Regions from separate parts of the Mesorhizobium sp. M1A.T.Ca.IN.004.03.1.1 genome, predicted to be linked through region 3. Evidence: predicted binding sites of a transcription regulator. Region 3 holds the regulator's gene; each other region holds the start of a gene.
What was found. The regulator LexA, encoded in region 3, represses DNA repair genes until DNA is damaged. The targets are predictions, from matches to a motif close to TGTTCNNNNTGTGTTCNG.
Positions count from the first base shown of each region.

Region 1 (6,998 bases), on a different contig from region 3:
GGGGCCAAAGTCCTGTTTCCTCGCAGCTTCGATTTCAGCCATTGTCTCAGCAAACTCGTTGTCAATTGCGCTTTCGTTTGCGAATGCGGAGCGGATACTCTCCCATGCTGAGAAGTTTGGCTCTAGCCTTCTTTCCTTTTCCACACTCATGCCCTTCCACAAAAGATCGATGGCTTTGCCCGATAGGCTCTGGCCGACTTTTCGAGCGGCTTGCTCAATTTCGCGCTTTAGGGGTTCTGGTACATTTCTGATTAGCATATCGCTCAAGGCTAAACCTCCAAATTGATATCATGATATCATGGTTAAGCGATTTGCTCAATCATACCCAGCACGGGTTTGCGCGGCGCTGAAGACTCTTCGGTAACTAAGTTCGAATGCTTTCCTCATATGATTCGGGCCTCTTGCCCCTTCGGAGCCATTCATATGAAGACTCGTCAAAAGACATTTGGGGCGTGTCGTACGCCAGGTTCAAATCGCTCGATGAGGAATCTACGAAGGGCGAGTTGTCCAAACGACGTGAGCGGGCATTAGCTGTCTACCTCACGCCGCTTTTTGCAGTGGCATTAGTCGTGGTTTTGATATTCTCGCCAAAGTCTCGCGCGCTTGCGTTTGAGTTGGGTTCCAAAGCCATCGAAGTCGGGAAAGACTGGATCCTGCGTGGAATGCTCGAATGAGGTTCAGCCCGCCATCTTGCCCGGCGCCTTGTCCTTGGCGAGCTTCTTGAATTTCCTGACCACCATGTCGCGCTTCAGCTTCGAGATATGGTCGATGAACAGCACGCCGTTAAGATGGTCGATCTCGTGCTGCAGGCACGTCGCCATCAGGCCTTCGGCCTGCATCTCCTGCAGCTTGCCCTCGCGGTCGAGATATTTCACCCGCACCGCCGCGGGACGCTCGACCTCGGCATAGTAGTCAGGGATCGACAGGCAGCCTTCCTCATAGACCGAGCGCTCGTCGGAGCTTTCGAGGATTTCCGGATTGATGAAGACATGCGGCGCCGGCGGCTCGCCTTCCTTGGCGAGGTCGATGACCAGCAAACGCCGCGGCTCGCCGACCTGGATCGCCGCCAGCCCGATTCCCGGCGCGTCATACATGGTTTCCAGCATGTCGTCGGTGAGCTTGCTCAAGTCACCGTCGACGCGCTCGACCGGTTTGGAAACCTGGCGCAGGATCGGATCGGGAAGGATGATGAGCGGCTTGATCGACATGGCGTCTCACCTAAGACGTCGATGGAAAAGCGTCAACCGGGGCGGCTTTGACTTGTTCACGTTTTGATCTGTGCCAGCAGAGCGAATCGGCTATGCTGCCCAAATGAACGACATGACCCTTTCGCAACCCGTGGCGCGGCTCGGCGCCACCACAATCAGGCTCGGCGAGGCGCTTGGCTTCGGAGCGCTGCTGCTGCTGACGCTGTTCCTGGCGCTCGTCATCGCGTTGTGGCGCGCGGGAAAGGCGCGCGCGGCAGCGGCGGCCGAAGCGGCCGACCATGCCCGCGACACCGAGGCCAGGATGGCGGACATTCTTCAGGCGCAGACCGAGATGCAGGGTCGCATGGGCGCGATCGCCGAAGTGTTCGGCGCCAGGCAGGCCGAGCTCACCCAATCGCTCGGACAGCGGCTCGACGCCATGACCGGCCGCCTTGGCCAGACCATGGCCGAGCAGACCAAGTCGACGCATGAGAGCTTGGCCAAGCTGCAGGAGCGGCTGGCGGTCATCGACACGGCGCAGGGCAACATCCAATCTTTAGCCGGACAGGTCGTGCAGCTGCAGGCGATCCTCTCCAACAAGCAGACTCGCGGCGCTTTCGGCCAGTCGCGCATGGAGGCGATCATTGCCGACGGCCTGCCGCACGGCGCGTACGAGTTCCAGGCGAGCCTTTCCAACGGCAGCCGGCCCGACTGCCTGGTGCGGATGCCGAACGGCGCACCGATGCTCGCCATCGACGCCAAGTTTCCGCTGGAGGCCTGGAATGCCATTCGTGCCGCCGAAGCCGCCGACTTGCAGAAGGCGGCGGCGCAGGCGTTCCGGCGCGACATCGAGGTGCATATCCGCGATATCGCGGAAAAATACCTGATCCAGGGCGAGACGCAGGACACCGCCTTCATGTTCGTGCCCTCGGAATCGGTGTTCGCCGAGATTCACGAGAATTTCGAGCCCGTGGTGCAGAAGGCGCACCGCGCCCGCGTCGTCATCGTCTCGCCGTCATTGCTGATGCTGTCGATCCAGGTCATCCAGGCGATCCTGAAGGACGCGCGCATGCGCGAGCAGGCGCATCTGATCCAGGGCGAGGTCATCCGCCTGATGGAGGACGTGGCGCGAGTCGACGAGCGTGTGCGCCGGCTGCAGACGCATTTCGGCCAGGCGGCCAGGGATATCGACGATATCCTCGTCTCGACGACGAAGGTCACCAAACGCGGGCAGAAGATCGAGGCGCTGGAGTTCGCCGAGGGCGAACCCGAACCGCCACGCGGTCCTGCCAAGGTGGAGGCGGGCGCGCGCGTGGCCGATTCCAAGACGGGTCAGCTCAGGCTGCGCGTCGTCGAAGGCGACGACTGAGCTGCCGTAACTCCGTTACTGCTCCTCGATGGTCGTGATGCCTTCGATTTCCGGCAGCCAGTGCAACGCCGAGCGGTGCCAGACCTGCCTTCTCGGCACCAGTTGGTCGCGCTGGCGCGCCGTGCCCACCCTAATGCCGTAGATTTTCGGTCCATCGCCAACCGACGTCGCATAGAGATGCGATCCGCATTCGCCGCAAAACCCCTGCGCGCGCTTGGCGCCGCTGGATCCGGTCTTGATGTAGACCTTCGGCGTGCCCTTGGTAATCCGGTAATCCTCTTCTGGCGCGCCCACCGTCACGCGAAAGGCCGTTCCCGTCAGTTGCTGGCAATCGGTGCAATGGCAGATCGAGGTCTTTTCGGGATCGACCTCCGCTTCGTAGGTGATGGCGCCGCAATGACACCCGCCGTCGATTCTCATTCGGCTTGCTCCCAAAAGATTGCTTCTCTCAAATCTAGTCTTCTTCGGAGCCCCCGGCGATAGCCTTACGCCTGCGCTCCCATGTGCCAGTCGCCTGCGGCTTGACGAACAGCCTGGTGATTTCGGGCATGTCCTTTTTCAGTCGCGACTCCAGGCGTTCAACGCAGGTTTCGATCTCGGGCGCGGTGAGATGATCCTCGAATTCGATGCTTAGGCCTGCGACGATCTCCTCCGGGCCGATATGGACGCTCAGTATGCCGTTCGCCCGCTGCACGGCCGGATCCTGGTCTGCTATCGCCAGAACCTTGCGTTGCACCTCGGGCGAAGCAGGCTCACCGATGAGCAGGCCCTTGCTCTCGCGCGCCAGGAAGATGGCGGTGGCGCCCAGGATGACGGCGATGCCGATCGAGCCGGCGCCGTCGAGCTCGGGGATCGCCAGAAGTTCAGACGTAAGGATGCCCGCGAAGGCGACGACGAGGCCGAGCAGCGCCGCGCTGTCCTCGAACAGCACGGTGTAGACGCTGGGGTCCTTGCTGCGGCGCACCGCCTGAAACCAGCCCTGCTTGCCTTTTTGCTGGCGGAACTCCTTCAGCGCCACCAGCCAGGAACTGCCTTCGAACAGAAAAGAAAGACCAAGCACGATGTAGTTGACCTTGGCGTTGACGACCGGTTCCGGCGCGATGATGTGTATCACGCCCTCATAGAAGGAAACGCCCGCGCCCAGCGCGAAAACCAGAAGCGCGACGATAAAGCTCCAGAAATAGAGTTCGCGCCCATGGCCGAGCGGATGCGTGCGGTCGGGCGGGCGCGCGGCGCGGCGCATGCCGTAAAGCAGAAGCGCGCCATTGCCGGTGTCGACCAGCGAATGCACGCCCTCCGACAGCATGGCTGAAGAGCCTGTGAAGAATGCTGCGGCGAATTTGGTCATGGCGATCGCAACATTGCCGGCGAGCGCGGCGTAGATCACCCTTTTCGAGCCGCTATGCCCTGCCATGCGCTTCCGATCCTCTTCCAAGTGGGAGCTCAGCGGCCGCCGCCCAAAGCTCCACCGACAATGCGCCAGCCGCTCCGAGGTTCAGATGCCCCTATGCATTTCTGTTGCCTGATCGATCCCGAGGTCGCGGGATGAAGGGAAAACGGTTGACATAGCGCAAGCCGGCTTTCGAAGCTGCAAGCGGCCTCTTGCGGTCGGGCGCTTCTCTTGTTTCACTTGTGTCGCCCACAAATCGGAGGAGCGAATCATGGCGAAAGGTGCGATGAAGGCGGGCAAGGAACCCCGCAAGCCGAAAAAGGACGCCAAGAAACCGGCCGCGGCCCCGGCTCCGAAGGCGCCGCCGGTCAAGGCGATGCGCATCAAGGAGAAGTAGGCCGTCAGCGCGGCCGATCCGTCTCGATGCGGATTTGAACCGGCGGCATGCCGAATGCTGCCGGTGTTTTGTTGATCGGGGTACAGAACTCACTATATCGGTACCGCGAGGACGACCTCGCTTCCCCGAAACCCGGCCGGGACGACCCGCCACGTCAAACGTCGAGCATTCGATGCTCGATCGATGGAGCGTTCGCGATGTCCTGGATCTTCCTTTTCTTCGCCGGCCTGTTCGAGATCGGCTGGGCGATCGGCCTCAAATATACCGATGGTTTCTCGAAGCCGCTGCCGACCGTGCTCACGATCGTCTCGATGATCGTCAGCCTTGGCCTGCTCGGGCTTGCGTTGAAGACATTGCCCGTCGGCACGGCCTATGCGGTATGGACCGGCATCGGCACTGTCGGCACGGCCTTGCTCGGCATCTGGCTGCTCGGCGAGCCGGCGACCGCAGTGCGGCTTGCCTGCATCGGCCTGATCGTCTGCGGCATCGTCGGGCTGAAGCTCGTCGGCTGATGCAGCACGAACGCGTTCAGGGCCGCTCCTGGCGACCCTGATTCATTTTTCGAACGAACTCGAACCTAGCGGGCCGAGAAGCCAGGAGGCGTGCGACCGACGCGCGCCTTGCGGGCGGCGTAGCGCGCATCGCGCTTGGCCTTGCGTTCGGCCTCCTCGGCGAGCAGGCGGGCGATGCGTTCGGTTTCCTCGGCTTCGCGGATCTTGGCCTCGGCAGCCGCCGCCTCTTCGGCAGCAATACGGGCCGCTTCGGCCGCTGCCTCGCGTTCAGCCTTCTCGACCGCTTCGCGCGCCAGCTTTTCCTGCTTCAACCGGGCCTTCTCGGCCTCGCGGATAGCACGGGCCTCGAGGATCGCCTTGCGTTCCGCCTGACGCGCCAGAACCGCTGGATCGTCCGCCGCCGGCTTTGACTTGAAGCGCTCCAGGAGCGCCTTCTTTGCCTCGTTCGCGGCGTTGCGCCGCTCGAATATGTCTTTTTCCCTGTAAATAGCCAAGTCCACTTCCCTGAAGTCAATTCGCGACGCTTACATACGCGCGAAAGCGGTGAGTTCAAGCGCCAAAACGGTATGCCAGCCATGAAAATCTGGGCTGTTGCCGTCGGGATACGTCGTCGCGGCGCGATGCACTGTTCACAAATCGCGCCTCTGGCGGCTCTGGGGGCCGGTCGCTACCTCTAGCGCCAACAATCAACGCCCAAGCGGCGCATCAGGATGCATGAAAATGGAACTTGGCCTCTACACTTTCGCGGATGTCAGCCCGGAGCCGGGCCCCGGCGCCATCGACCCGCACGAACGGCTGCGCAACCTGATCGAGGAGGTCGAGCTGGCCGACCAGGTCGGTCTCGACGTGTTCGGCCTCGGCGAACACCATCGCCCCGACTATGCGGCCTCGGCGCCGGTCGTGGCGCTGGCCGCGGCCGCGGAGCGGACGAAGCGGATCAAGCTCACCAGCGCGGTCACGGTGCTTTCTTCCGACGATCCGGTGCGGGTCTTCCAGCAGTTCGCGACGCTCGACCTTCTGTCCGGCGGCCGCGCCGAGATCATGGCCGGGCGCGGCTCCTTCATCGAATCGTTTCCGCTGTTCGGTTACAATCTCGAGGACTATGACGAGCTCTTCGCCGAGAAGCTCGATCTCCTGCTTGCCATCCGCGAGCAGGTGAAGGTGACGTGGCAGGGCAAGCTGCGCGCGCCGATCAACGGCCGCGGCGTCTATCCCCGACCTTTCCGGGACAAGCTGCCGATCTGGATCGCCATTGGCGGGACGCCGCAGTCCGCCGCCCGCGCCGGCGCGCTCGGCCTGCCGCTGGCGCTTGCCATCATCGGCGGCGAGCCGGCCCGCTTCGCGCCGCTGTTCGAGATCTATCGCGAGGCGGCTAGGCGCGCCGGCAACGATCCCGCCTCGCTCGCGACCAGCTTGAACGTGCATGGCTTCGTCGGCGAGACGACCGAGAAGGCGGCCGACGATTTCTACGCAACGCAGGCCGAGGTGATGAACCGCATCGGCCGCGAGCGCGGCTGGGGGCCGACCTCGCGGGCGCATTTCGATCAGGCGCGCGGGCCGAACGGCGCGCTGTTCGTCGGCGATCCCGAACAGGTGGCGCAAAAGATCGTCGCCCAGCACGAGATCTTCGGCAACGACCGCTTCCTGTTGCAGATGGCGATCGGCACCATGCCGCATGCCAAGGTCATGAAGGCGATCGAGCTCTACGGCACCAAGGTGGCGCCGGTCGTGCGCAAGGAAACGGCGAAGGCCGCGCCGGCGCCCGTCGCCTGAGGACGCCTGCCCGGCAAGATGCGCCCTCACCGCCGGCTAAGGAACCTTGGCGGCGGCGCGTACGTTTTCCTCGGCGATCGCGAGGGAACGGATGAAGGTCGAAACGAGCGCTTCGGGTTCGAACGTTGCCGAAAGCCCGGACGAGCGCGCCAGCGCCCGCGCCGAATTGCGCCTGATTCGATTGCTGCTGATCGGCATCTTCGTGCTGATAACGATCGCCGCGCTTTACTTCGCCAGCGCCTTCTTCATGCCGGTGATCCTCGCCTTCCTGCTGGCGCTGACGCTGACCCCGATCGTGCGCTTCCTGCGCAAGCGCGGCATCCCAGAAGTCGCCTCCGCGACGCTGCTGGTGTTGCTGTCCCTCTTCGTC
Region 1 is NZ_RZTV01000005.1:404,764-411,761, reverse strand. It holds gene EOD29_RS19125 (plasmid stabilization protein) at 1-258, opposite strand, end outside; gene def (peptide deformylase) at 678-1,208, opposite strand; gene EOD29_RS19115 (DNA recombination protein RmuC) at 1,312-2,556, shown strand; gene EOD29_RS19110 (GFA family protein) at 2,572-2,976, opposite strand; gene EOD29_RS19105 (cation diffusion facilitator family transporter) at 3,011-3,970, opposite strand; gene EOD29_RS37880 (hypothetical protein) at 4,218-4,343, shown strand; gene sugE (quaternary ammonium compound efflux SMR transporter SugE) at 4,541-4,855, shown strand; gene EOD29_RS19090 (DUF6481 family protein) at 4,921-5,349, opposite strand; gene EOD29_RS19085 (LLM class flavin-dependent oxidoreductase) at 5,576-6,628, shown strand; gene EOD29_RS19080 (AI-2E family transporter) at 6,720-6,998, shown strand, end outside.
Region 1: the regulator LexA is predicted to act here: its motif matches at 1,262-1,279, upstream of EOD29_RS19115 (DNA recombination protein RmuC).

Region 2 (6,998 bases), 110 kb from region 3:
GGTCTTGATGACTTCGAGATTGTGCTCGATCACCACCACCGTGTTGCCCTGGTCGACCAGCTCATGCAGCACTTCGAGCAGCTTGGCGACGTCGTGGAAATGCAGGCCGGTGGTCGGCTCATCCAGGATGTAGAGCGTCTTGCCGGTCGCCTTGCGCGACAGTTCCTTGGCCAGCTTGATGCGTTGCGCCTCGCCGCCGGAGAGCGTCGTCGCCTGCTGGCCGATATGGATGTAGCCGAGCCCGACCTGCTTCAGCGTCTCGAGCTTGTCGCGCACGCCGGGCACCGCCGAGAAGAACTCGACGCCTTCCTCGACCGTCATGTCGAGCACGTCGGCGATCGACTTGCCCTTGAAAAGCACGTCCAGCGTCTCGCGGTTGTAGCGCTTGCCATGGCAGACGTCGCAGGTGACGTAGACGTCGGGCAGGAAGTGCATCTCGATCTTGATGACGCCGTCGCCCTGGCACGCCTCGCAGCGGCCGCCCTTGACGTTGAAGGAGAAACGGCCCGGCTGATAGCCGCGGGCCTTGGCCTCCGGCAGACCGGCGAACCAATCGCGGATCGGCGTGAAGGCGCCGGTATAAGTGGCGGGGTTGGAGCGGGGCGTGCGGCCAATCGGCGACTGGTCGATATCGATGACCTTGTCGAGGAACTCCAGGCCCTCGATGCGATCATGCTCGGCCGGATGCTCGCGCGAGCCCATGATGCGGCGTGAGGCCGCCTTGAACAGCGTCTCGATCAGGAAGGTCGACTTGCCGCCGCCGGAGACGCCGGTGACGCAGGTGAAAGTGCCGAGCGGGATCTCCGCCGTGACGTTCTTCAAATTGTTGCCGCGCGCGCCGATAACCTTGATACGCCGGTTCTTTTTCGCCTCGCGGCGCACCGCCGGCGTCGCGACCTCGAGCTCGCCCGACAAATATTTCCCGGTGATCGAGGCGGGCGTCGCCATGATCTGCTGCGGCGTGCCTTGCGCGATGATCTCACCGCCATGGATGCCGGCGGCCGGGCCGATATCGACGACATAATCGGCATGCAGGATGGCGTCCTCGTCATGCTCGACGACGATCACCGTGTTGCCGATGTCGCGCAGGTGCTTCAACGTATCGAGCAGGCGCGCGTTGTCGCGCTGGTGCAGACCGATAGACGGCTCGTCCAGCACGTAGAGCACGCCCGTCAAGCCGGAGCCGATCTGCGAAGCCAAACGAATGCGCTGGCTCTCGCCGCCCGACAGCGTGCCGGAATTGCGCGACAACGTCAGATAGTCGAGGCCGACATCGTTCAAGAAACGCAGGCGCTCGCGGATTTCCTTCAGCACCCGGACGGCGATCTCATTCTGCTTCTCGTTGAGCTGCGCCGGCAGATCGGTGAACCACCGGTCGGCCTTGCGGATCGACAGCTCCGTGACCTCGCCGATGTGCCTGCCGGCGATCTTGACTGAGAGCGCTTCCGGCTTCAGCCGGTAGCCGTTGCAGGCGGGGCAGGGGGTGGCCGACATGAAGCGCTCGATCTCCTCGCGCATCCAGGCCGATTCCGTTTCTTTCCAGCGCCGGTCGAGGTTGGGGATGACGCCCTCGAAGGTCTTGGTCGTTTTGTAGGAGCGCAGGCCGTCGTCATACTGGAAGGTGATCTCGCGCTCGCCCGTGCCGTGCAGCACGGCCTGCTGCGCCTCGGCGCTCAGATCCTTGAACTTGTCGCCGAGCTTGAAGCCATAGGCCTTGCCCAAGGCCTCAAGCGTCTGCGCGTAATAGGGCGAGGTCGATTTCGCCCACGGGCTGATGGCGCCGTCGCGCAGCGAGACATTCTCGTCCGGCACAATGAGGTTGGCGTCGATGGCGCGCTGGCTGCCGAGGCCGTCGCAGGTCGGGCAGGCGCCGAACGGATTGTTGAAGGAGAACAGCCTGGGCTCGATCTCGGGAATGGTGAAGCCGGACACCGGGCAGGCGAATTTTTCCGAGAACATGATGCGCTCATGCGTCTCGTTCTTCGACTTGTTGACCGAGTCCTCGCCCGTCCGGCTGGCGTCGAGCGGCTTGTCGGCGAACTCGGCCACCGCAAGCCCGTCGGCGAGCTTCAGCGCCGTCTCCATCGAATCCGCAAGCCGCGTCGCCAGATCGCCGCGAACTACGATGCGGTCGACGACCACGTCGATGTCGTGCTTGTATTTCTTGTCCAGCGCCGGCACGTCGGCGATCTCGTAGAAGACGCCGTCGACCTTGACGCGCTGGAACCCCTTCTTCTGCAGCTCCAGAAGTTCCTTGCGGTATTCGCCCTTGCGGCCGCGCACGATCGGCGCCAGCAGGTAGAGACGCGTGCCCTCGTCCAGCGCCAGCACGCGGTCAACCATCTGGCTGACCGTCTGGCTTTCGATCGGCAGGCCGGTGGCCGGCGAATAGGGAATGCCGACGCGGGCGAAGAGCAGGCGCATATAGTCGTAGATTTCGGTGACGGTGCCGACTGTCGAGCGCGGGTTGCGCGACGTCGTCTTCTGCTCGATCGAGATGGCGGGAGACAAGCCGTCGATCTGGTCGACGTCCGGCTTCTGCATCATTTCCAGGAACTGGCGGGCATAGGCCGAAAGGCTTTCGACATAGCGACGCTGACCCTCGGCATAGATGGTGTCGAAGGCAAGCGACGACTTGCCGGATCCCGACAGGCCGGTCATGACGATCAGGCTGTCGCGCGGCAGGTCGAGATCGACGTTCTTGAGATTGTGTTCGCGCGCGCCGCGAATGGAAAGATATTTTTGGTCGGCCATCGCCGGTCGCCGCCTCAGGTCTGGAATTTGCTGGATTGGCGGGTTTGTCCCGGCCATCCCCTATGTAGGTAATCTCGTCGCCGCGTCGAGAGACGCCACAATCTCGACCAAAGCGTTTAACCGCCTTTCGCGCGAGCGGGCAAGCGGAAAGAACAAAGGCCGAACACCCTCCTGACAAAGCGCTGTGGAAACAGCGGCTGCAAAAACCGTCGCGACCGATCAGTCGAAGGCATTCGACTTACCTGGACGTAACCTCCGATCGATCACATTTTTCTGTAACCGGCTCTTCAACGGTTGACGTCTCGGACCCATGGGGGCAGTCTCAAAGGCGTCAACGAAGCCGGCCGTCTGTCGATGGCCTCGTCACCCAGAGGTGGCCTGCGAGACGCCGCAGGCTTCAGCGATTTGCGCTTCGGACGACATTGCCACAACGGACCAGGAGCGGAGCATGACGCCACCGGACAGTCCCTTGAGGCTCCACGAAGCGATGGAGCCGCGGCGGGCATAGTGCCAGGGTAGGCGTGAGCGCCACCCGAAAAACGTGACCTGCCGATTCCTACAATCAGAGACCATAGTCGGATCGTCGGCTGAAAGCCGCGTTGCATCCGAAACAGAACGCCGGCAGTCCACTCCCGGCTAAAATTGGGTTTCAGATCCATGAAAGCCCCGTCCACCTGCGGAAGCAGTGGCGGGGCTTGCATTTTGCGAGTCGAAGGTCCGTCGCCGGCGTCCGCAATGCGGGGTAAGCTTCAGTGGTTGGGAGGCCTGATGGCGCCCGTTGCCATGTCGATGGTTATGCTACCCGAAATCCTGACATCGGTGTCGCCGATCTTGAACGTGCCGTTGCTGCCGGCTGGCAGTGAGTCGTCAGGCTCGGGCTGCGGCGCGGGCTTGGCGATACGGTAGTCGCTGCTCACGCCGGGCAGTTTTTGTGTCGAATTGTCGTCGGCAAAAGCGGCGGTGCCGACCGCAAGCACGCCGGCGACTGCGACAACGGCAAAACCCAGATTCGTCAAGGAACGCGCTCGGATCATGCGCGAACTATAGAGGCGCGCCGAAGGCGAGGCCAGATGCGCCGCAATCAATTTGCCGCGCGGTCAGGCCGCCTTCTTGCGCGTGTCGTAGACATGGTCGACGAGGCCCCAGGCCTTCGCTTCCTCGGCGGTCATGAAATAGTCGCGGTCGAGCGTGCGCTCGACCTCGTCATAGGTCCGGCCGCAATGCTTGGCGTACAGCTCCGTCATGTGGCGCTTGGTGCGCAGGATGTCCTCGGCGTGGCGCTGGATGTCGGAGGCCTGGCCCTGGAAGCCGCCCAGCGGCTGATGCAGCACGATCCTGGTGTTGGGCAGCGCGATGCGCCGACCGGGCGAGCCTGCCATCAACAGGAATGAGCCCATCGAGGCGGCAAAGCCCATGCACACCGTCGACACCGGGCAGGAGATGTACTGCATGGTGTCGTAGATGGCGAAGCCGCTGGTCACCACGCCGCCCGGCGAGTTGATGTAGATCGATATCTCCTTGTCGGGATGGTCCGATTCCAGCGACAGGAGCTGCGCGCAGACCAGCGCCGACACGCCGTCATTGATCTCGCCGTTGATGAAGACGATGCGTTCGCGCAGCAGCCGCGAGAAAATGTCGAAGGCGCGCTCGCCGCGGCTCGACTGCTCGATCACCATCGGCACGAGATTGGCAAAGGCGCTCATCGCAGATCTCCTCGGTTCTTTGGTCAAGCCGCGCGCAGCATCATGCTTGGCGCGTTGGCGGCAGCTGGGCTCTTGCGCGCGTGGAGCGAAATCCCGCAGCCGGCGCCGGAAACGGCGACGACAGGTTGCGCGACCGTCGCGAAACCATCATGGACGATTCTGAGATGCGTGCCGCCGGAAACCGTGCGCGCGAGCGTGAAGGTGACAATGCTTTCGAAGATGGCACGGTCGAATGCCGGTAGCCGGTCGGCAGTGTCCACGCCCGGTCGCTCGCGCCAGGAATAGCGCAGCAGCTTGCCGGGCTCGGCCTCGAGCACTTCGCACTCGATCGGCGCGTTTGGTCCGGCAAAGGCAAAGCGCTCACCGATCGCTGGCTTGATGTCGTTGGGCATCGGCCAAGCGGCGAGCAATTCCGGCTCGGTGAGCGCCCGCCAGACTTTTTCCGGCGGATCGGCAAGCTCGCATTCGAAGCTGAGCGGCGCGTTGGCCGCTGCTGGGTGTTTGGTAATCGTCATTGGTCCATTTCCTTCAGAACCCTCTTCAAACGCTCGATGCGCTCCGGCCAGAAGGCGCGGTAGCGTTCGATCCAGCCGAGCAAGGGATCGAGCCCTTGAGGGTCGGCGCGGTAATAGGCGTTGCGGCCGGCGCGCCGCTCGATCACCAGTCCGGCGCCGCGCAGCACGGCAAGATGCTGCGAGACGGCCGGCTGCGACACGCTGACGCCGGCGCGCAGCTCGGACACCGTCAATTCGCCGGCCGCGAGCCGCTCGTAGACGGCGCGGCGTGTCGGATCGGCCAGGGCCCGGAAAATCTCTGCTTCGATCATGCGCAAAGCATAAGTCGATACTTATTGGTTTGGCAAGCGCCGTTTTAGGCCGTCCAGCGTCTCACCGGCTCCGCCGCTCCGTCGAAGCTTGCCTCGAAGATTGGCGATGCGAGCACGGCATGGATGTGAAGCGTGCCGGAAGCCACGTTTCGAAAGCCATGTTTGCGGTGCGCGGGAATGATCAGGGACTGCCCGGCGGCAAGCACGGCCCGTCGGTCGTCGACCCACATTTCGGCTTCGCCGGCAATCACCGTCAGTACTTCCTCGACCATATGCGCATGCGTTGGTGCGCCGCTACCCGGTCCGACCCACTGCTCGAATATGCAAAGGCCCGCCGCGCCATTGGCGGCGGCAACATGCATGCGGGTTTCGACCCCGGCGCGCCACGTTTCGCGCGGCTGATCCTCATGCGAAACAACGTTCATTCCGATATCCCCCTTGTTTCCTGCCCAGGAATACTACCTGTTGCTGACATTCCTTGACAGAAACAGCGGTCAAGACTAGAACGAACAGAGAACAAAAACCTTGTGGGAAAAGCCAGCCTTCGCGGGCATGGGCGAACCGCAGGCTGTAAGGTGAGCGACTTAAAATTTGTTTCGGATGAGCGCGGAGAAGTATGATGGCGGGTAGCGTCAACAAGGTCATTCTGGTCGGCAATCTCGGGGCGGACCCTGAAATCCGCCGCCTGAATTCGGGCGACCCGGTCGTCAACATCCGCATCGCCACGTCGGAAAGCTGGCGCGACAAGAATTCCGGGGAGCGCAAGGAAAAGACGGAGTGGCACAATGTCGTCATCTTCAACGACCAGCTCGCCAAGGTGGCGGAGCAGTATTTGAAGAAGGGCATGAAGGTCTATGTCGAGGGCCAGCTGCAGACGCGCAAATGGCAGGACCAGACCGGCAACGATCGCTACACGACCGAGGTCGTACTGCAGAAATTCCGTGGCGAGCTGCAGATGCTCGACGCGCGCGGCGAAGGCGGCGGCCAGGTCGGCAGTTATGCCGGCGGCGGCAACAGCCGGGGTTCCGATTTCGGCCAGTCGGGCCCGAACGAAGGCTTCAGCCGTGGCGGCGGTGGCGGTTCCAGGGGCGGTGGCGGTGGTTCGTCGCGCGAGCTGGATGACGAGATTCCGTTCTGAAGGTCTCGCAATCGTCGTTTGAGGGGAAGGCGCGATGTCGCTCGGACCGTTGCTGACAGCGCCTCCTCCCATTCCATGGCACGCGTTCGCCGCCTTCGCCGCGCTGGCGATAGGCGGGGCGCAACTGGCATTGCCGAAAGGCACGACACGCCACCGCGTCTTGGGCTATGCCTGGGCCGCGCTGATGCTGGGCGTCGCCGTCTCGAGCTTCTGGATCCAGCAGATACGCCTGATCGGGCCGTTCAGCCCGATCCACATCCTGTCGATCCTGGTGATTGTCACCGCCCCGCTGGCGGTCTGGTATGCGCACACCCATAAAGTGGCCGCGCATCGCAGCGCCATGATCAAGCTCTACCTATTTGCGCTGATCGGCGCCGGCATCTTCACGTTGGTGCCCGGCCGCATCATGCACACGGTCGTATTCGGCCAATAAACAATTTCGAGCGAAAGTGCGTCGCGGTTTCCGTCCGGAATTGCCTATAGTTGATAGTTGCGGCGATAGTCCGCTTGCAAAGCAGCGTCTGAGGAAGATCATCGTGAAAGCACGCGTCAAATGGGTTGAGGAACGCACCTTTGT
Region 2 is NZ_RZTV01000008.1:126,891-133,888, reverse strand. It holds gene uvrA (excinuclease ABC subunit UvrA) at 1-2,754, opposite strand, end outside; gene EOD29_RS23175 (hypothetical protein) at 3,504-3,770, opposite strand; gene EOD29_RS23170 (ATP-dependent Clp protease proteolytic subunit) at 3,852-4,457, opposite strand; gene EOD29_RS23165 (SRPBCC domain-containing protein) at 4,481-4,972, opposite strand; gene EOD29_RS23160 (metalloregulator ArsR/SmtB family transcription factor) at 4,969-5,283, opposite strand; gene EOD29_RS23155 (cupin domain-containing protein) at 5,328-5,708, opposite strand; gene EOD29_RS23150 (single-stranded DNA-binding protein) at 5,903-6,421, shown strand; gene EOD29_RS23145 (DUF2306 domain-containing protein) at 6,456-6,854, shown strand; gene EOD29_RS23140 (OsmC family protein) at 6,958-6,998, shown strand, end outside.
Region 2: the regulator LexA is predicted to act here: its motif matches at 5,785-5,802, upstream of EOD29_RS23150 (single-stranded DNA-binding protein).

Region 3 (6,998 bases):
TCGTCACCGCAGAGGGCAAGACGCAGGCCGACACCGTGCTCGGCACGCTGGCAAAGGACAAGATCGCCGACAAGGCGGTGGCCGACGCAGCCTTCTCGCTCAACGTCAACGAGGTCAGCCCGGTGGTTCAGGGCGCCTTCGGCCCGGTGCTCTTGCGCGTCACCGAGATCAAGCCGCAGGTGGTGAAGCCGCTTTCGGAAGTGTCCGACCAGATCCGCAAGGATCTTGCGCTCGGCGAGGCAAGCCGCGTCCTGCTCGACGTCCACGACAGCTACGAGGACACCCGCGCTTCCGGTGCCTCGCTTGCCCAGGCGGCCGACAAGCTAAAGCTCAAGGTCGTCACCATCGACGCCATCGACCGCACCGGCCAGCGGCCGGACGGCACGATCGTCAACGACCTGCCGCAATCGGCGGACCTCATCAAGGCCGTCTTCGAGGCCGAGCCGAACACCGAGAATGAAGGCCTGACCACTGCCGCCAACGGCTTCGTTTTCTATGAAGTCCAGTCGATCACGCCGGCGCGCGACCGCACGCTGGACGAGGTTCGCCAGAAGGTGGTGGCCGACTGGACCGCGGCCGAGACCGACAAGCGGCTCACCGCCAAGGCCGGGGAGTTGGAAAAGCGCCTCAAGGCCGGTGCGACGCTCGACGTGATCGCGGGCGAGCTTAAGCTCGAGAAGCAGACCAAGCGCGGCCTGAAGCGCGAAGCCGACGATGCCGATTTCGGCAAGGAGGGCGCGGCGGCCATGTTCGGCGTCGGCGAAGGCAGCACGGGCCTGATCCCCTCGCCCACCGGCGACGGTCAGATCCTGTTCAAGGTTGCCGAAGTCTTCGAACCTGCCGGTGCCGATGGCAGCTCTGTCCCGGAAGACGCGCAGAAATCTTTCAGCGCCGGCATATCCGACGACCTGCTCGATCAGCTGGTGGCGCAGCTGCAGTCGCAATATGACGTTCGTATCGATCCGGCCGCCGTTTCCCAAGCACAGACACGATGAGCGCGCTTAAGACATATATCGCCAAGGTCGCGACCGGCACCGCGCTCTCCTTCGAGGAAGCGCGCGAGGCCTTCGACATCATCATGTCGGGCGACGCGACGCCGGGGCAGATCGGTGGCTTCCTGATGGCGTTGCGCGTGCGCGGCGAGGCCGTGAGCGAGATCTCCGGCGCGGTCGCCACGATGCGCGCCAAGATGCTCCGCGTCGAAGCCCCGCGCGGCGCCATCGACATCGTCGGCACCGGCGGCGACAATTCGCATTCGGTCAACATTTCGACCGGATCGGCATTCGTCATCGCCGCCGCGGGTGTCCCGGTGGCCAAGCACGGCAATCGCGGCCTGTCCTCGCTGACCGGCGCGGCGGATGTCCTGATGGCGCTAGGCGTCAAAGTCGACATCGCACCGGAGACGATCGGCCGCTGCATCCAGGAGGCCGGCGTCGGCTTCATGTTCGCGCCAGCGCATCATCCGGCGATGAAGCATGTCGGTCCTGTCCGGGGCGAGCTCGGCACGCGCACCATCTTCAATCTGCTCGGGCCGCTGTCGAATCCAGCCGGCGTCGGCCGGCAGATGGTTGGCGTCTTCCTGCCCGAATGGATCATGCCGGTGGCTGAGACGCTGAAGGCGCTGGGTACCGATCATGCCTGGATCGTGCACGGCGACGGTTATGACGAGATCACCACCACGGGCGAGACGCAGGTCGCAGAGCTCGCCGGCGGCGAGATCCGCACCTTTACCCTCACTCCGGAAGCGGTCGGACTGAAGCGGCATAACAAGGAAGATCTGCGCGGCGGCGAAGCGGCCTACAATGCCAGGGCATTGCGCGATATGCTGGGCGGCGCTGCCGGCGCTTATCGCGACACTGTGCTGATGAATGCCGGCGCCGGGCTGGTGGTGGCCGGCAAGGCGACGACGCTCGGCGATGGCATCGAGGCAGCAGCGCAGGCCATTGACAGCGGCCGGGCGCTGGCGGTGCTCGACAAGCTCATCGAGATTTCGAACGGTTAGAATTTTGTCCGATATCCTGCGCAAGATCGAAGCCTACAAGCGCGATGAGATCGCCGCCGCAAAGCTCAGCGCGCCGCTTGCCGAGGTCAAGGCGAAGGCCAAGGATGCGGAACCCCCGCGCAGCTTCCTTGCGGCGCTTGAGGCCAAGCGGAAGGCTGGCGGCTTCGCGCTGATTGCGGAGATCAAGAAGGCCAGCCCTTCCAGGGGCTTGATCCGCGCCGACTTCGACCCGCCGGCGCTCGCCAGGGCCTACCAGCAAGGCGGTGCTGCCTGTCTTTCGGTGCTGACCGACGCACCGTCCTTCCAGGGCGCGCCCGGCTTTCTGACCGCAGCGCGCGCCGCCGTTAGCCTGCCCGCCCTGCGCAAGGATTTCCTCTTCGACCCGTATCAGGTTCATGAAGCCCGCGCCTGGGGCGCGGACGCGATCCTCATCATCATGGCGAGCGTCGACGACGCCTTGGCCAGTGAATTGGAAGCCACGGCCTTCGATCTCCGCATGGACGCGCTGGTCGAGGTGCATGACGAACAGGAGATGGAACGCGCGCTTCGCCTCTCGTCGCGGCTGATCGGCATCAACAACCGCGATTTGAGAACCTTCGAAACCAGCCTCGACGTTTCCGAGCGGCTTGCCGCCATGGTCCCGGACGACCGGCTGCTGGTCAGCGAGAGCGGCATCTTCACCCATCAGGACTGCCGGCGGCTGGAAAAGAGCAAGATCGGCACCTTCCTCGTTGGCGAAAGCCTGATGCGGCAGGCCGACGTGGCCGCCGCGACCGCCCTTCTGCTGACGGGCAAGGCGCCGGCCGAGGCCGTTTGAGGATGCCCGCGCTTACGCATCTCGGCGCCAAGGGCGAAGCCAACATGGTCGATGTCGGCGGCAAGGCCGAGACGACGCGCACGGCCATCGCCGAAGGGTATGTCACCATGCAGCCGGAAACGCTGGAGATGATCCTGGCCGGCGACGCCAAGAAAGGCGACGTGCTGGGCACGGCGCGCATCGCCGGCATCATGGCGGCCAAGAAGACGCATGAGCTCATCCCGCTTTGCCATCCCCTCCTTCTCACCAAGGTTGCCGTCGAGATCGAGCCCGACCACGCGCTCCCTGGCCTGAGGGTCAGCGCGCTTGCCAGGGTTACCGGCAAGACCGGGGTGGAAATGGAGGCGCTGACCGCGGCGTCGGTCGCCTGCCTCACCATCTACGACATGGCCAAGGCAGCGGACCGCGCCATGGCGATTTCCGGCATCAGGCTGGTCGAGAAGACCGGCGGCAAGTCGGGCGACTACAAGGCAGGTTCTTAGCATGGCTTTGCTTCCGGTCGCCGAGGCGCTCCAACGCCTGTTGGACGGCGCGACCGCGCTGCCAGGCGAAAGCGTGCCGCTGGCCGAAGCAGCCGGCCGGGTGCTGGCCGACCCGGTGGTGGCTCTGCGCACCCAGCCGCCCTTCAATGCGTCGGCGATGGACGGCTATGCCGTACGGGCCGCCGACGTAGCCTCGGCGCCGGCCCGGCTCTCCGTGATCGGCATGGCGCCCGCCGGGCGTGGCTTCACCGGCTCTGTCGGCAAGGGCGAGGCCGTGCGCATCTTCACCGGCGCGCCGCTCCCCGAAGGCGCCGATACCATCGTTATCCAGGAGAATGTCCGCGATCTCGGCGGCGGCGGCATCGAAGTGACCGAGCCGACCGCGGAGGGACGCAATGTCCGTCGCCGCGGCCTCGACTTCTGCGAGGGCGACCTGCTCCTCGAAAAAGGCCGCCAGCTCGATCCGGCGGCGCTTTCGCTGGCGGCATCGGCCAACCATCCGAGTCTCAACGTGGTGCGGCAGCCGCTGCTCGCCATCATCGCCACCGGCGACGAATTGCTGCCGCCGGGCAGCGCGCTCGGCCCCGACCAGATCATCTCGTCGAATGCCTGTGGCGTCACAGCTACGGCCCAGTCGGTCGGCGCGCGCTCGCTCGACCTCGGCATCGCCGCCGACCGCAAGGACGCGATCGCGGCCCTGGTCAAGAAGGCGGTCAAGGCCGGCGCCGACGTCATCGTCACGCTTGGCGGCGCCTCCGTCGGCGACCACGACTTGATCCATGACGTGCTGACCGGCGAAGGCATGCAGCTCGACTTCTGGAAGATCGCCATGCGTCCCGGCAAGCCGCTGATGTTTGGCCGGCTCGGCGACATTCGCTGCATCGGCCTGCCCGGCAATCCGGTCGCAAGCCTGGTCTGCTCGCAGCTGTTCCTGAAGCCGCTTCTGGCGCGGCTGGGCGGCCGGTCCTGCCGTCAGGAAATCCGCACGGCCCGGTTAGGCGTCGCAATGCACGCCAACGATCTCAGGCAGGACTATGTGCGCGCCGTGGTCCGCGAAGATGCGGGGGGGTTGATCGCAACACCGTTCGGCATCCAGGATTCCTCGATGTTGAGGATGCTCGCCGATGCCAATGGCCTGATCGTGCGCCAACCCTTCGCGCCGACAGCTGAAGCCGGCGAGGAATGCAGCGTTCTGATGTTACGCTGAACAAAACGTCAACACATTCACTAAACTTTAAACGGTTGCGGAACACAACTGGAACAGATAGTGTTTGTTCTGGGTTTGTTTTTCTGATTCTGGTTTCAGAACCCATGGGGGCCGCCATGCTGACGCGCAAACAACATGAACTGCTGATGTTCATCCATGAACGGCTCAAGGAGAGCGGCATTCCGCCGTCTTTCGATGAGATGAAGGAAGCGCTCGACCTTGCCTCGAAATCGGGCATCCACCGCCTGATCACGGCGCTGGAGGAGCGCGGTTTCATTCGCCGGCTGCCGAACCGGGCGCGTGCCCTTGAAGTGCTGCGCCTACCTGACTCGATCGCGCCCGGCCTAAATGCGGCGAAGAAATTCTCGCCGAGCGTCATCCAGGGCGGCCAAGGCAATCTCGGCCGCCAGATCAAACCCGCGGCGCCCGCCCGCACGCCGACGCCCAGCAATGACGACGACGCCGGTTCAGCCGTCTCCATCCCGGTGATGGGTCGCATTGCCGCCGGCGTGCCGATCGACGCCATCCAGCACCAGACGCATTCGATCACAGTGCCGCCGGACATGATCGCGGGCGGCGAGCACTACGCGCTCGAGGTCAAAGGCGACTCGATGATCGAGGCCGGCATCTTCGACGGCGACACGGTCATCATCCGCAACGCCAGCACTGCGAGCCCCGGGGAGATCGTCGTGGCGCTGGTCGACGACGAGGAGGCCACGCTGAAGCGCTTCCGCCGCAAGGGCGCCTCCATCGCGCTCGAGGCTGCCAATCCGGCCTATGAGACGCGCATCTTCGGTCCCGATCGCGTCAAGGTTCAGGGCAAGCTCGTCGGGCTCATCCGCCGCTACTGAGGGGCTGCGGCTTGGCTTCCGGCTTCTCGGGCTTCTTGTAAGGCGCCAACCCCCTCGCCTCACGCGAGTAGCGCCGCTGTTCGTGCCAAGGGCGGTACGGTTTTTCGACGGCGTATTGAATGGTTGCTCGCGCCGTCGCCGATTGCGGATCGAAGAAGACGGCGGCACTGCCGTCGCGCGCGAGCTGCCGCTTGGTGACAACGAGGACACGCGGATCGCGGCAGGGATTGTAGGCCGTGGCGTCGTTGATGACGATGAGGTCTGCGAAGTCGCAGGCAGGCCGGGCAGCTTCGCGGTTCTCGGCGAGCGCGACGATCGCGCCTGATGGATGCCGGCCAATGCAGAGATCGCCCGTGCAGTAAAAGGGCGATCCAGGCGGCAGGTCGACCGGATCGGCCAAGTCCAGCGTGCCCTTGGCGAATGTCTCCGGCGGCACGATCGTTTCGGCCTTGAGCGCACGTTTCCAGTTATCGGTGGTGAACTCGTTGGAGCGGGCGCGATTGATGGCGAGTTCGCCGCCGCCGATCGGCATCGCCACCAGATGCGCGTCCTCCGAGATCAGCAGGTCCGGCGTGCGCACCTGCGGGATGATCATGACGGCCGCGGCAGCGAAAGGAATTGCGGCCAGCCTGAGCCACGTAGTCGCCATCGTGGCGATGACGAGCGCGATCGTCGCCAGCAGCACCGAATGGATCGAGATCAGGCCCACGGCATCGACCGGCGACCACTCCGAAATCCAAGCTGAGATCGCGATCATCGCCGCCAGGCCCTTGCCCATCAAATAGAGGAAGGGCCCGTCGAAGCCGAACGGCATCATGACCGCGCTGGCGACGGCGAGAAACATCACGATCGTGACGATCGGCATGATCGCGAGATTGGCCAGCAGGCTAAGCGGCGAGACGCGCTGGAAATGCCAGATGGCAAACAGCGCCGTGGCACTTCCGGCAATGATCGACGTCATCGCGGCACCACCTACTCCGACTGCCAGTTTGTGCGACATGAACCGCAGGAACGAACGCTTTGCCGGCGGCGCTCTCACCTTGCCGGCGCGGTAGTCGGACCAGCCGGCATAGGCGCCGACAAGGGCGGCGGTTGCCGCGAACGACATCTGAAAGCTCGGGCCAACCACTTCATGCGGCGACACCAGGATGACAGCGATGGCCGAGATCGCCAAGTTGCGCATCGTCAGCGCGGCGCGGTCGAAAAGCACGGCGATCAGCATGACGGCCAGCATGATGAAGCTTCGCTCGGCGGCGACCACCACGCCGGAGATGACGAGATAGGCGGCGATCGACATAAGCGCGATTGTCGCGGCATATTTCTTCACCGGCCGGCGTGACGAAAAATCCGGGAACAGCGCAAAGGCGCCGCGCAGCAGAAGCATGACCGTGCCGGCGACCAGCGCCATGTGCAGACCCGAAATCGAGATGATGTGATAGATGCCGGTCCGCCGCATCGCCTCGTTGATGTCCTCCGGAATGCCGGCGCGCACGCCGACGATCAGTGCGGCGGCAATTTCGCCTTCGGGTCTGCCGACGGTGCTTCTGATGTGGTCGGCAATATTTTCGCGCGCGTTCTCGATGGCCGAGGCGATGCTCGTCTGGCCGATCGGGTCGGTTGGCGGAATGAGTTTCGGGTC
Region 3 is NZ_RZTV01000008.1:17,671-24,668, forward strand. It holds gene EOD29_RS22535 (peptidyl-prolyl cis-trans isomerase) at 1-995, shown strand, start outside; gene trpD (anthranilate phosphoribosyltransferase) at 992-2,002, shown strand; gene trpC (indole-3-glycerol phosphate synthase TrpC) at 2,004-2,819, shown strand; gene moaC (cyclic pyranopterin monophosphate synthase MoaC) at 2,822-3,301, shown strand; gene glp (gephyrin-like molybdotransferase Glp) at 3,303-4,508, shown strand; gene lexA (transcriptional repressor LexA) at 4,625-5,359, shown strand; gene EOD29_RS22565 (ComEC/Rec2 family competence protein) at 5,343-6,998, opposite strand, start outside.